DNA from 4 places in the Lysinibacillus sp. NPDC093712 genome. Region 4 is predicted to be linked to each of the others. Evidence: riboswitches for the same ligand, from Rfam matches in the RefSeq annotation. Region 4 holds a riboswitch; each other region holds the start of a gene.
What was found. Region 4 has a riboswitch for cobalamin ahead of ACQKNX_RS08780 (energy-coupling factor ABC transporter permease). Riboswitches for the same ligand answer to the same signal wherever they lie in the genome.
Positions count from the first base shown of each region.

Region 1: another riboswitch for cobalamin. It lies ahead of ACQKNX_RS06470 (ABC transporter substrate-binding protein); the one in region 4 lies ahead of ACQKNX_RS08780 (energy-coupling factor ABC transporter permease).
Region 2: another riboswitch for cobalamin. It lies ahead of metE (5-methyltetrahydropteroyltriglutamate--homocysteine S-methyltransferase); the one in region 4 lies ahead of ACQKNX_RS08780 (energy-coupling factor ABC transporter permease).
Region 3: another riboswitch for cobalamin. It lies ahead of ACQKNX_RS19555 (hypothetical protein); the one in region 4 lies ahead of ACQKNX_RS08780 (energy-coupling factor ABC transporter permease).

Region 1 covers NZ_JBNNUU010000001.1:1,243,174-1,246,455, forward strand. Annotated here, with positions in the region: gene ACQKNX_RS06465 (precorrin-3B methylase) at 1-188, opposite strand, end outside; gene ACQKNX_RS06470 (ABC transporter substrate-binding protein) at 245-1,240, opposite strand; cobalamin riboswitch at 1,495-1,682, opposite strand; gene ACQKNX_RS06475 (GTP-binding protein) at 1,863-3,282, shown strand, end outside.
Region 2 covers NZ_JBNNUU010000001.1:746,471-749,752, forward strand. Annotated here, with positions in the region: gene ACQKNX_RS03815 (C40 family peptidase) at 1-121, opposite strand, end outside; gene ACQKNX_RS03820 (VOC family protein) at 765-1,127, opposite strand; cobalamin riboswitch at 1,339-1,517, shown strand; gene metE (5-methyltetrahydropteroyltriglutamate--homocysteine S-methyltransferase) at 1,702-3,282, shown strand, end outside.
Region 3 covers NZ_JBNNUU010000006.1:107,846-111,127, forward strand. Annotated here, with positions in the region: gene ACQKNX_RS19545 (tyrosine-protein phosphatase) at 1-225, opposite strand, end outside; gene ACQKNX_RS19550 (ABC transporter substrate-binding protein) at 580-1,539, opposite strand; gene ACQKNX_RS19555 (hypothetical protein) at 1,541-2,083, opposite strand; cobalamin riboswitch at 2,239-2,446, opposite strand; gene ACQKNX_RS19560 (glutathione peroxidase) at 2,601-3,146, opposite strand.
Region 4 covers NZ_JBNNUU010000002.1:258,834-262,115, forward strand. Annotated here, with positions in the region: gene cobJ (precorrin-3B C(17)-methyltransferase) at 1-453, opposite strand, end outside; gene ACQKNX_RS08775 ((2Fe-2S) ferredoxin domain-containing protein) at 457-828, opposite strand; cobalamin riboswitch at 967-1,146, opposite strand; cobalamin riboswitch at 1,402-1,585, shown strand; gene ACQKNX_RS08780 (energy-coupling factor ABC transporter permease) at 1,725-2,471, shown strand; gene ACQKNX_RS08785 (energy-coupling factor ABC transporter substrate-binding protein) at 2,473-2,745, shown strand; gene cbiQ (cobalt ECF transporter T component CbiQ) at 2,749-3,282, shown strand, end outside.

The DNA.
Region 1 (3,282 bases), on a different contig from region 4:
AGGATACTATAGGAAGCTGAGTATTTAATTGCGCCGCTTTCACCTACAATCTCAGCAATTTTTTGAAATTGAGCTGGTGTATAATGCTTATTGATAATACCTGGACTTACTGCAAGGCGTGTAAAATTTCCATTTGTATTTAGTTTTTCAAATGTTCGATCTGGTGTATTTGAACGAAAAGCATTCATTGTTTGTTCTCCTTATGAAAAAGAGCTAGCAAGTAGCTAGCTCTTTCGATTGTTATTTAAAAGTTTTCAAGATAAAAACCTTTTGCTAAAATTTCAATAGCCTCCGCAGCACGAACCCCTTCTGAAGCTGCTGAAAGTGGTAAAATGACAAAGCGTTCATTTTTTACAGCATCTGTTTCTTTTAATGCCGGATCACTTTTTAGGAATTTAATTTTGTCTTCTGCAGTTTGGGAACCATAATCAATAACGACAATGACTTCAGGGTTGCGTTCAACTGTTTCTTCTTTCGATACCGTTGTCCAGCCCGATTCAACATCGCCAAAAATGTTTTTACCGCCAGCAACTGTGACAAGCTCATCCATAAAGTTTTGTGCCGCTGTAAAGACTTCCTTGTCTCCACTATCGAAAACTAGAACACGTAATTCTTTTTCACCTTGTGGTAACTTTGCACGAACAGCATCAACATCCTTTGTCATCTGGTCAATTAATGCCTCTCCGCGGTCTTCAACACGGAAGATTTTTGCAATATTACGGATATCCGTAAATATATCCTCTAACGATGGTTTTGTAATACTTGAAGAAGTATGTAAATATGTGTGAATTCCAAGTGCTTCTAACTCTTCTGGTGTACCAACACCCTTTTCGCTAAAGCCACTTTTCCACCCAGCGTATAAAAAATCCGCTTCACTATCAATTACTTGTTCTTTTGTCGGGTACTGATCCGCTATCACTGGTACTTTATCGTAAGCTGCTTGTAATGGTTCATAAATTTTATCATCTAAATAGGCAGTACCAACCATTGAATCTTCTAAACCTAATGCTAACATTATTTCTGTAACGTGCTGATTTAAGCTAATTGCCTTTTTAGGAGCTTCTGTATAAACTTGTGTCGTATCGTTATTATCAATTGTTACTTCTTTTGACTCTGCTTGTGCTGGTTCAATGTTTTCACTTTGCGCAGCTGATTTTGAATCATCTTTTGCACTACAAGCGCCTAAAATGCTCAATAGTGCAATTGCAAAAACTAGCCACATGCCTTTCCATTTGTTCATGTTTGTTTCTCCTTTAGTTTGTAATTTTTCATCTTTATAGTAAGAAATCAATGACTTCTTTGCTACTGATCACGAGCACTTCTTGACGCTGCATTTCCTGGTAAAAGCATGAATTGCTGTTTAATGCTACGGTTCCTGCTCAATCTACTGCACATCAAAATGGACACAAAAAACCCTCTTGTTTCCAAGAGGGCGACATAGTGAAAAAACAATGGTTATTTAACCAATCACTATTCCCATCCTCGTGGTGTTAAGTAAAATAATATATATTGGCAGGTATCCTGGCTTAGGTTCAACGTTTATACGTCTTCCCACAGTTAAACTACAGTGACTGTGTTGTATAAACTCCCCATTTACAGTTGCGGGACAGCATCGGATTTACACCGATTTCCCTTTTAAGCAAATGATATAAACCATTTGCACCAATATATAGAAGTATTAAGTTATAAAAATAGCCTAGCAGAAGTAATTTTTGTTTTCAATCACACAAAAAAATCCATAACTAATATTTGTGAATGATTGACCACTATTCAAACATAAACGAGAACTATTCTACTCGAAATGTTTTTTGGCACTATCTGTTACAATAAGAATATAGGAAAAATAGAAATGAGGATTTTTTATGTATAGAACGATTGGTGTGCTCGCACATGTCGATGCAGGAAAGACAACCTTTTGTGAACAACTACTATTCCATACAAACAGTATTCAAACGCGTGGAAGAGTCGATCACCAAGATACTTTTTTAGATAATCATACTATCGAACAAGCTCGTGGTATTACCATTTTTGCCGAACAAGGACGGATGCAAATTGGGGATGATACATACACACTAATTGATACACCTGGGCATGTCGACTTTTCACCAGAGATGGAACGCGCAATTCGTGTAATGGATTACGCCATTATTATCGTAAGCGCTGTAGAGGGTGTACAAGGTCATACTGAAACCGTGTGGCAATTGCTACGCCAATACAACGTCCCAACCTTCTTCTTTATTAATAAGATAGATCGTGAAGGCGCTGATGTAGATGCCGTTATGAAGCAGCTTCAAAAGGAATGCTCGAACGATGTACTTTTAATAGACGACCCATTGCGTACAGATTATGTCCAGAGCCACGTTGCTGAATGGCTAGCTGAACGTGATGAACAACTACTCGATGCCTATTTGACAGAAACTCTTGATACACAAACATGCTTTTTACAGTTGCAAAAGTTGATTAAACAAGAGCAAGCATTTCCTTGCTTTACTGGTGCGGCATTAAAGGATATTGGAATAAAAGAATTTTTATCACAGCTCCCTCTACTTACGGAGACTCGATTCGACCATCAAGCACCATTTCAAGGTGAGGTATTTAAAATTCGCCATGATGGAACTCAACGGTTAACTTTTATCAAAGCATTGCAAGGAACTTTACATACACGCCAAGACTTTACATTTGGTGATGTGACTGAAAAAATAACTGAAATTCGTTTATATAATGGAAGCCGTTTTGACACAACACAAAAAGTGCAAGCAGGAGAAATTTTCGCGGTTAAGGGCCTTAGTCTAGCAAAAATCGGTGATATTTTAGGTAGTACAATACCTCCTCAGCCATATGAGCTTGTGCCTACGTTACAAGCTAAAGTACAGTATGATGGACAACAGCATATAAAGGAAGTTTTACAAGTATTCCGTTTACTTGAAGCGGAGGAACCATCGTTGCGAGTAGTTTGGCATGAGAAGTTCCAAGAAATCCATGTACATATTATGGGTGTTATTCAACTTGAAGTACTTACTGAAGTGTTAAAAAATCGCTTTTCTCTTTCTGTTACTTTTGGTGAGCCAAAAATCTTATATATGGAATCAATCGTAACGACTGTAACAGGATACGGTCATTTCGAGCCTTTAAAACATTATGCTGAGGTACACCTGTTAATGGAGCCTAATATTCGTGGAACTGGTAACACTTTTGTTAACGCTTGTCATGCTGATGATTTATCAGTTGGAAACCAACGACTAATTGAAAAACATCTATTTGAACGAGAGCATCACGGTGTTT
Region 2 (3,282 bases), on a different contig from region 4:
TTTGTTGTGCATTTGTTGTTGCAGCTTCTACTTTGATTGGTTCAACGGATGCTTGAACGATTCCGAATGAGCTAAATCCAATCGATAATGCTAGTGTAGTTTTTAAAAATTGTTTTTTCATGCTGTTTTTACCTCCTGTAAGCGAGCAGTAAATTCATATCTGTTTGCTTGCTGTTGCAATAATCGTAGCATGAAAAAGTAGGGGTTCTGCGAGGTAAATGTTTCCACAGGGAGCATCGCTTTATGTAAAAACCTTGATATATAAGGCTTTATCGCTTGAATTTACAGTTTCATTACAAATGTTTCAGTTTGATAAATAGTGCATACAAAAAACGCTAGCAACTATGGATTATCACACATAGAAACAATGCTAGGTAATGTGCTAATAGGGAAATCAAAATAAGGGTAAGGAATGATATAAAAATAACTATATGAGTCAAATAGTATTTATAAAAGCACGTAGTATAGGAATTTTTTTGTTTATCATTAAGTATGAAATACATAGTTTGAGTCATGGGTGATTGGAGTAGAGGACGGACAACTCCTGTGGGAACGCACAGAACGTGAGACGCACCAGACAGCGCGATAGTGGGGGTTGCGGCTTACGTGTGTATCCGCGGAAATCGACAGCCCATACAGGAAATCAACGGTAGTAGTCATCACTTTTATATTAATTTTAAATAATAAAGAACTATAGACAAACTCGAAAATCTTCGCGTTTGTCTATAGTCTGAAGCAGCCATTGATGGCTGCTTTTTAAAAATTTAAATAGGCTGAATAATTTCTACTCGATTACCAAAAGGGTCTCTAAATTCAAAGCGCTCATAATTAGGAATTGGAACAGAATCAAGGATTTCGATATGATGCGCTGTTAATACTTTTTTCCAATATGCTACATCCTCTACTTGATAGGCAATATGGGCTTTCGTTGTTAGTCGATCAAAGCCTTCTTCTGTGCCAACATGTACTTCGTGCTGACCAACTCGTAGCCAAAATCCACCACGCCCTTTAAGAGATTCTGGTTTCTCTATTTCTTTGAGGCCTAACAAACGGCAATAAAAAGCTTTCCCTTGCTCCTCGGTACCTTTTGGAATCGTTAATTGTATGTGATGTAATCCGACAATCATAGTAATCCTCCTCGCACGTTCTTTCTATAACTATATATTTCTACAAATTACTTAAAATACCTTTTCGGATTAGTAGATTGTTTTATTATTATGTCGTCAATTAGTCCATTTAAAAATTACTCAAAGTGTAACTCTGTACAGAAATAATACATATATCTTCATAAAAGTTATACTTTTCAGAAAAATATATGTTATAGTAGGAAACATAATTGAATATTGTGTAAGAGTTGGTGCCAAATGAAAGTTTGGCTTAAAAGGGAAGTCGGTGTAAATCCGACGCTGTCCCGCAACTGTAAATCGGAGCAAATCACATATGCCACTGGGGAACTGGGAAGGCTGTGAGGCGTGTTGATGAGAAGCCAGGAGACCTGCCAATGTCTAGTACACACCAAATAACCTACGTGGAAATAGGTGGTGAGATGTGACCGAATCGGCACTGTGCGACTAACGAATATATACGATAATTAATATATTATCGTATCGCCTCGTCATAGCTAATTTAGATATACAATAACTACCATTTTCCTAAAAAGGAAGATGGTTTTTTTATTTTAAACCAGAGGAGAGAAGGAATATGACGTATACAACGACTGTAATAGGCTACCCATACATAGGGGAAGACCGTGAATGGAAAAAGGCATTAGAGGCATTTTGGAGAAATGAACTTACAGAAGAAGATTTCTTACAAAAAATTAAAGAAATCCGTCTTGCACGCATCGACAAGCAGCTTCGTAGCGGTATAGATATTGTCACAGTTGGGGATTTCACACTGTATGACAGAATGCTTGATACAGCGGTTATGTTTGGCTTAGTGCCAAAGCGCTTCGGCTGGCAGGGTGGAAAGGTTAACTTACAAACGTATTACGCGGTAGCACGTGGAAATAAAGAAGCTGTTGCGAGTGAAATGACAAAATGGTTCAATACAAATTATCATTACATTGTCCCTGAATATGAAGGTCAAGCTCTGCAACTAACAGACAATAAAATACTTGCAGATTTCCTTGAGGTTAAAGAAGTATATGGCATTACTGCAAAGCCAACGCTAATCGGGCCATATACATTTTGCAAGCTAACAAAAGGTTACGATAAAGTAACACAAGTTGCGTTTATTTTAGCACTACTACCACTGTATGCGCAGGTTATTCAAGAACTAGTAACAGCCGGTGCTGATTGGATTCAATTAGAGGAGCCTGCATTAGTCACATCATTAGATGAGGCGGAGGTCAAACTTGTGCAAGAAATATATACACAATTAGCAGCCGCTGTACCAGAGGCTAATATTATGTTACAAACCTATTTTGAATCGTTATCAGCTTATAACACACTAATTGAACTCCCTGTACAAGGATTTGGCTTAGATTTTGTTCATGGCTATACGAAAAATATGGAGGCGCTACGTCAATTTGGCTTTCCACATGATAAAGTATTGGCAGTAGGAATTGTTAATGGACGAGATATTTGGAGGGCAAATTTAGCAGAGATAAGTACTACAGTTAGGGCAATTGAACAGCTGACTAGTGCCCAAGAGCTGTGGGTTCAATCGTCATGTAGCTTACAGCATGTGCCGATTTCGACCGCACTTGAAACAAAATTAGAGCCTGTCTTAAAAAATGCGCTTGCATTTGCTGATGAAAAATTAGTAGAAATATCAGAGGTGGCTAAGTATTTAAAAGAAAAAAATCACACGTCAAATCATACTATCTCTGAGAGCATGAAAGCAATTGAAGCATTAAAAAAACATCCTGTACGAAATAATCAGGCTGTTCAACAAGAAGTACAAACGGTGTCGACAGAGGATTTTGAACGTCAAAATGATTTTAATGCGCGTCAGATTATTCAACAACAGTCACTGCAGCTACCACTATTCCCAACGACTACGATTGGTAGCTTCCCTCAATCTGATGAAGTAAAGCGCACACGTAATGCATGGCGAAAAAAACAGCTTTCAGATGAAGCATATGCTGACTTTGTCGCACAAGAAACGAAACGATGGATTGCCATTCAAGAAGATTTAGATATTGATGTACTCGTGCATGGTGAATTCGAGCGTACAGATATGGTGGAATACTTTGGTGAAAAGTTAACAGGCTTCGCTTTTACAGAAAAAGCTTGGGTCGTTTCGTACGGCTCTCGTTGTGTAAAACCACCGATTATT
Region 3 (3,282 bases), on a different contig from region 4:
GTTAGGATTATTTAATGCCTCTTGTTGATCTCGATAATCGAAAATTGTTTTAACTCCTAGCGCTTCAAAGCGCTCCTTATCCGCTGGTGTCATCTTACCTAGCGCAGCTGAGCGATAGAGCAATCCATTCTTAACCACTCTGCCATCTCGTGTCTTATAGCCACCCATATCGCGGAAATTCAAGACTGCCTCAAACGGAATAACCTTCATGTCAAACTGTGTCATCCACTACGCCTCCCTTATTTAAGCAATCATATATATTTCTATTTTATAGAACAACCGAAGATAATACCAATTATTCACAATGCCTTTTAGAAGAGATTCAGATTCTATGACTCGCCAGTAGACTTGAAGTTATCGACGGTTGAAGCCCGTAAATCGCCGGTTGACTTGGAGTTATCGCCGGTTGAAGCCCCTGAATCGCCGGTTGACTTGGAGTTATCGCCGGTTGAAGCTCACGAAGCCTGTACTTAGCGGACAACAACGTTCACAAGCAAAAAAGTGTTAGATTGATTGCAGTCAATCTAACACTTTATCTCTTTTGCCCAAGCTCTAAAGGTTGGCTTTCACGATTTAACCTTATTTAAATAGTTCGGGATATACTGCTTTCGCTACCATCTCAACAGCTTCACCAATACGTGGTCCTGGGCGATTTGAAATATCAGTATCAATATAATTTACCGCTTTATCTTGAATGGCAGTGATTGTATTCCATCCATCACGCCCAAGAATTTCACCTACTGCATCTTCTACATAGTTTACTGTTGTTAAAATAACTTGAGGATTTTTCGCGATAACATCTTCCTCAGAAACTTTTACCCATCCTGTTTGATCGCCAAATACATTGTTCACATTCGCTGCATCAAGAATCTCTTGTTGGAAAGTACCAGCTGCTGTTGTATAAATATCTGGCTTAGGGCTAATTTCTAAGTAAACATTTTTCGGTGTTTCTACACCTTTTACTTTTGCTTGCACATCCGCGATTTTCGCTTTAATATTTTTGTTTAATTGCTCACCTTTATCTTTAACGCCCATCACTTCAGCAATTTGTTGAATATCTCCATATACATCTTCAAATGAAGCTGCTGATTTAATAGCAAATACTTTTACGCCTGCATCTTCAAGACCTTTTAGCGCATCTAATGTTTCGGCATTGCCTGTTGAATAAGCAATTACGACATCTGGCTTTAATGCTACAATTCGCTCAGTGTTGAATGTCACAGAATCTGACACACGTTCAATATTTTTTGCTTCTTCTGGGTACGTATCATAATCAGTTGCACCAATAACTTTATCGCCAACGCCTAGTGCAAATAAGATTTCTGTGTTACTCGGTTGTAATGACACAACCGTTTTTGGTACTGCATCAAATGCTACTTCTACATCGCGATCATCTGTCACTTTGTAGCCTGTTTGCTCTGCTTGTTGTCCTGTTTTAGATGTATCGTCCTTTTTAGCTTCATTTGCTGTGCCGCACCCTGCCAATACAAGTGCTAACATTAACACTGTAAGCCATTGGAATTTAAATAGTTTCTTCACTTTACACATTCTCCTTCTTTTTCTTCATCGGATATGATTTGCTTATAAATGGTATTTCAGCAATACCAGCTTGTTGATTCATGTATACAGCCATTACAAAAAATACATTAGCTAATAATCCTAAGTAATCGAAAAGGATGGCTGGTACTTCTCTTTCCTCAGAAACTTTATGTAGAACACGGTATGATTTTTTTGCCTCACTACGACATAAATGAAGCGCAGTTGCAGCCCCTGTACCTTGTGGTAAAACAAAGTTCTGAATTTCTTCCTTTACATGCCCCACATAAAAATCATAGCGATCACTAAGCCATAACAAATCTTCTTCCGTTACCGCTAATTTGCCACGTACTGAGCCGTTTACATGGTAGGCCATTGGCAAAATAGTCAATAAATCTGTAGCCACTACTTCAACTTCTTCAGCTTTTACAGCCGTCAATGCTACACCGACATGAGTTGTTAAACTATCTGTACGAATCTCAAAATCTACTGTAGATATTTTTTCACGCATGAACGGGTAGCAAGAGTAACGGGCATCTTTTTTCATACTTAGTCCCTTCTTTCTTTCATGAACAGATTTTGCTTTACAGGTGCATAAAAAAACGCCGCTCCCTAGGGAACGACGAAAATAGCATATATAGTGCCGCCTCACGCGACATTGCCTATGTATTTGCCGTATATCCTCCTAGCTTCCGAAGAGTTTTTATACATTAAATAAAGGTCGGTCTCCTGGCTCGTACAGCTCACTACTCAATGCAGTAGCGATCATAAAACCTTCCCATCTTGGGTCTTCCCCTTTTCGACAGTGGCATTTTTTATGATTCTTGTACTTACAGTTGCGGAAACAGCTTCGGTTTTACACCGAATTCCCGATTATGCTAAAGTTAGCACCATTATTCTGCAAGAATTATTCACTTGATTAGCAGTTTATCATATATTGATTTGAAAGAGTAGTTGTGAGATTGTGGAATATTCGAATATATTTATACAAAACTTAGCACTATTTCTACATAGCGATAAGCTATTTGTTATTCCAACCTAAAAATTCTGATTAAAATAGCTAGCTATAAAATTTTTTCAATAGCTTGCTCTATATCTAATTGTGAATCTGTCGGTTCAAAGCGCTCAACTGTATTACCTTGATTATCTACTAAAAATTTCGTAAAGTTCCAACGAATGTTACGTCCATCTAAAAAGCTCGGTGCAATTTGGATAATAGCTTCAGCTAACATCTTTTCCTGCATATTCGCTTTTCCGAATTCACGAAAATCTACTTCGTGCTTTAAATAATTGAATAACGGATGTGTCTCTTCTCCATTAACCTGAACTATTTCAAAAATCGGGAAAGTTACCCCGTAGTTAAGCTGACAAAGTTGAGTTGTCTCAACTCCATCTTCTGGGTTCTGCTGTCCAAACTGATTACACGGGAAACCTAAAACAACGAAATTTCCCTTGTCATATTTATTATACATTTTTTGCAAATCTTCAAATTGATATGTAAAGTCACATTGATTGGCGGTGTTAACGATTAACATTGTCTTTCCTCGATACGTCTCCATTGATAAAATTTCACCGTTTGGCTTTTTCACTAAATAATTATAAATCCCCATTTTCTCGACCCTTTCTAATTTACAAAAATTATACTGTTACTATGCTATATACAGTTGCATATTTACGTGTTTCCTCTTTATAGATAGTTTCTTGCTCTCACTTATACGATAGCTTACATCAGTATATAAGACCTAT
Region 4 (3,282 bases):
AATTAAATTCCAAGGTGTTAAATGATCACTTAAACTAATCGTGCAAGAATCATGCATAATCGGAGCGCCTAGCAAACTTGCACACGAATTAATAGCAGAAATCCCTGGCACAATTTCGACTTCAACACCTGTTGCTTCCGTCCATCCAAGCTCAATTAGTACTTCATATACAAGTCCAGCCATCCCGTATACGCCGGAGTCACCACTCGAAATAACAGAAACGATATTTCCAGCCTCCGCTTGACGTACCGCTTCTTGTGCTCGTGACACTTCTTCTGTCATACCAGTACTAACAATCGACTTCGCACTTACTAAATCTTGAATGAGCTCAACATACGTTTTATAACCGATAATAAATTCACTTTGTTGTAATGCCTCTACAGCACGTGTCGTAATATGCTTGAAGTCCCCAGGTCCAAAGCCTACAACAAAAATCTTTCCTTTTTGCGCCATTTTTTACCCCTCTTTCACCTTGTCGATGCCTTTAATGGCTGTTGTTTGTGGAGTACGTTGCAACGTACCTTCTGTCAGTGTAAAAACATGCTCGCTATGTAAAGAATCATGGTTTAAATCTTGTACAAGTGTTCTACCATGCTCAACTGTTGGTACACGATACCAATTTCCCTGTGGATACGCGATCACAACACAAGCATCTTTACATCTGCCATTACAACGCGTTCTTGTCGTATGTATTTCCTTATCGAGTGCTAATTTCTCTATTTCGTCTCGTATTGCAAGCGTAATTTCCTCAGCTTCTTTTTTCATGCAACTACTACCATTACAAATAAAAAGATGGGTTTTCATGCCCTCTAAATTCCAAGTTGTCATTGCTTTTCTCCCCTCATTCTACTTTTAGGAAAAAGAAAAAACCTTTACTCGATATCGAAGAGTAAAGGTTTTATAGAAGCCAAAATAAAAACGAATATACACGTATCCGCTCTCGCTTCACTTCTCCCTCCGAAAAGTTTGCATGTCATCAACTAAGCAGGTTTCCTGACTTAAGCTTCCTCTTACTTTCGCGCCTTCCCAAATCTTCAGTGGCATTGCGATTTCATCAGCTATTACAGTAGCGGGGGCTGTACCGGGTTTACACCGATTTCCCTATTATCTCGAAGCATTTCGAGCACTTAATGATGGATTTATATTTAAATTTTGAAATGAAATGTTAATAAAACGAATATAAAACTGTTTCTATCATAGCCTATCATTTTTATATTTTTCAACATTTCTTTTTTATTTATTAGATTTTTAATAAAATTTCAACAAATATTTCATTGAAATTGATTGATTTTCTCTGACGTTTATCTGAATTTTCTAGATTTTTATTCTATAAAAAAATTTTTTACAAAAAAAGGATAGCTTATGATTAGAAAAACATGTTACACTTCTTCGTGAAAACTCACAACTTCATCTTTTTTCGGTGCGAAGTGTATACATTTTGCTTAAAAGGGAAGCCGGTTCAAGTCCGGCGCGGTCCCGCCACTGTACTAGGGAATTTTATAGAAAATGTCACTGTCCATAGGACGGGAAGACCTATAAAATGTTGAACTAAAGCCAGGAGACCTGCCGAGGAAATCGTGATCGTTTCAACCTACGAGGATAGGTGTGCGGCTTGGCAAATGACAATTCTATTTGCTTTTTCAGCTATGCACTTTTCCGAAACGGAGAAGTGCTTTTTTATTGCGCACGCTACATTCGAAATTTACTGTTGAGGAGGAAAGGTTTTGAAATTTTCTTTTTGGAAACTTAGTTATTTCTTAGTGGCTTTTTTACTAGTACCAAAACGAGCGTTTGCCATGCATATCATGGAAGGATTTTTGCCGATTGAATGGGCGATTTTTTGGTGGGTCATTTCGATTCCATTTATTATTTTAGGATTACGTTCTATTCGTAAAACAATAGACGAAAATCCTGAAACGAAAATGATATTAGGCTTATCAGGTGCATTTGCATTCGTCTTGTCGGCACTGAAAATTCCATCAGTAACAGGAAGTTGCTCACATCCTACTGGTGTTGGCCTTGGTACAGTTCTTTTCGGACCATTAGCCATGAGTGTCATTGGAACAATCGTTTTATTATTCCAATCATTACTTTTAGCGCATGGTGGTATTACAACTTTAGGTGCAAATGCTTTCTCTATGGCGATTGTAGGACCAATTATTGCGTACTATGTCTTTAAAGGTTCTCAAAAAATCGGTCTATCATTCTCTATTGCTGTCTTTTTTGCAGCGATGCTTGGGGACTTAGGTACATATGTTGTCACTTCAGTTCAATTAGCACTGGCTTTCCCTTCTGAAGTAGGAGGCTTTATGGCTTCATTCACAAAATTTGCAGGGATTTTTGCTTTAACGCAAATCCCTCTAGCAATTAGTGAAGGGATTTTAACAGTTATCGTTATGAATTTCTTAAAAAAATACAATGTGAGCGAATTAAAGGCACTACGTGTTTTCTCAGCAAAGGAGGCACATTAGGATGAAGAAAAATTTACTGCTACTAGCTGTCGTTGTACTTTTAGCAATTATCCCTCTTTTCGTACAAAAAGGTGCAGAATTCGGTGGTGCAGACGGAGAAGCTGAAGCTGCAATCGGGGAAATTAATGCAGAATATGAACCGTGGTTTGAAAGCTTATGGGAGCCACCAAGTGGTGAAATCGAAAGCTTATTATTTGTATTACAGGCTGCTATTGGTGCTGGCTTTATTGGCTATTTCGTAGGCTATATGCGCGGCAAGCATAAGGAAGGTTAAACGATGTTACTCATTGATAAGTATGCTTATATGAATAAACTAGCGTCCGTTCATCCGTTAGAAAAAATGACGTTTTCCTTAGGGTTACTGCTATTGTCGCTTATCGTGAGAGATGAACTTATTTCACTCATTACATTTATTGTAATGAGTGCTTTTATCATTTTAGGCGCAAAAATCCCTTTCCAATATTATGCGAAATTACTATTGTTACCAGGATTTTTTCTGCTATCCAGTTTACTATCTATTTTGATTTCAATTGCACCAAATTCAAGTAACCTCCCAGCACATTTCTGGGCATTTTCTCTTAGTAATTGGACTTTTTTCATCGGAAATGAAAGCTTGATCACAGCACAGCAGCTATTGTTCTCTGTATTAGGCAGTATTAGCTGTTTATACTTTTTAATTTTAACGACATCGGTCCAATCTATTTGTCACGTCTTACGTCAATGGCGTCTGCCTGCTTTATTTGTAGAATTAGTAGAGCTAACGTATCGATTTATTTTCATCTTTTTAAATAGCATGCAAAAAATTCATCTT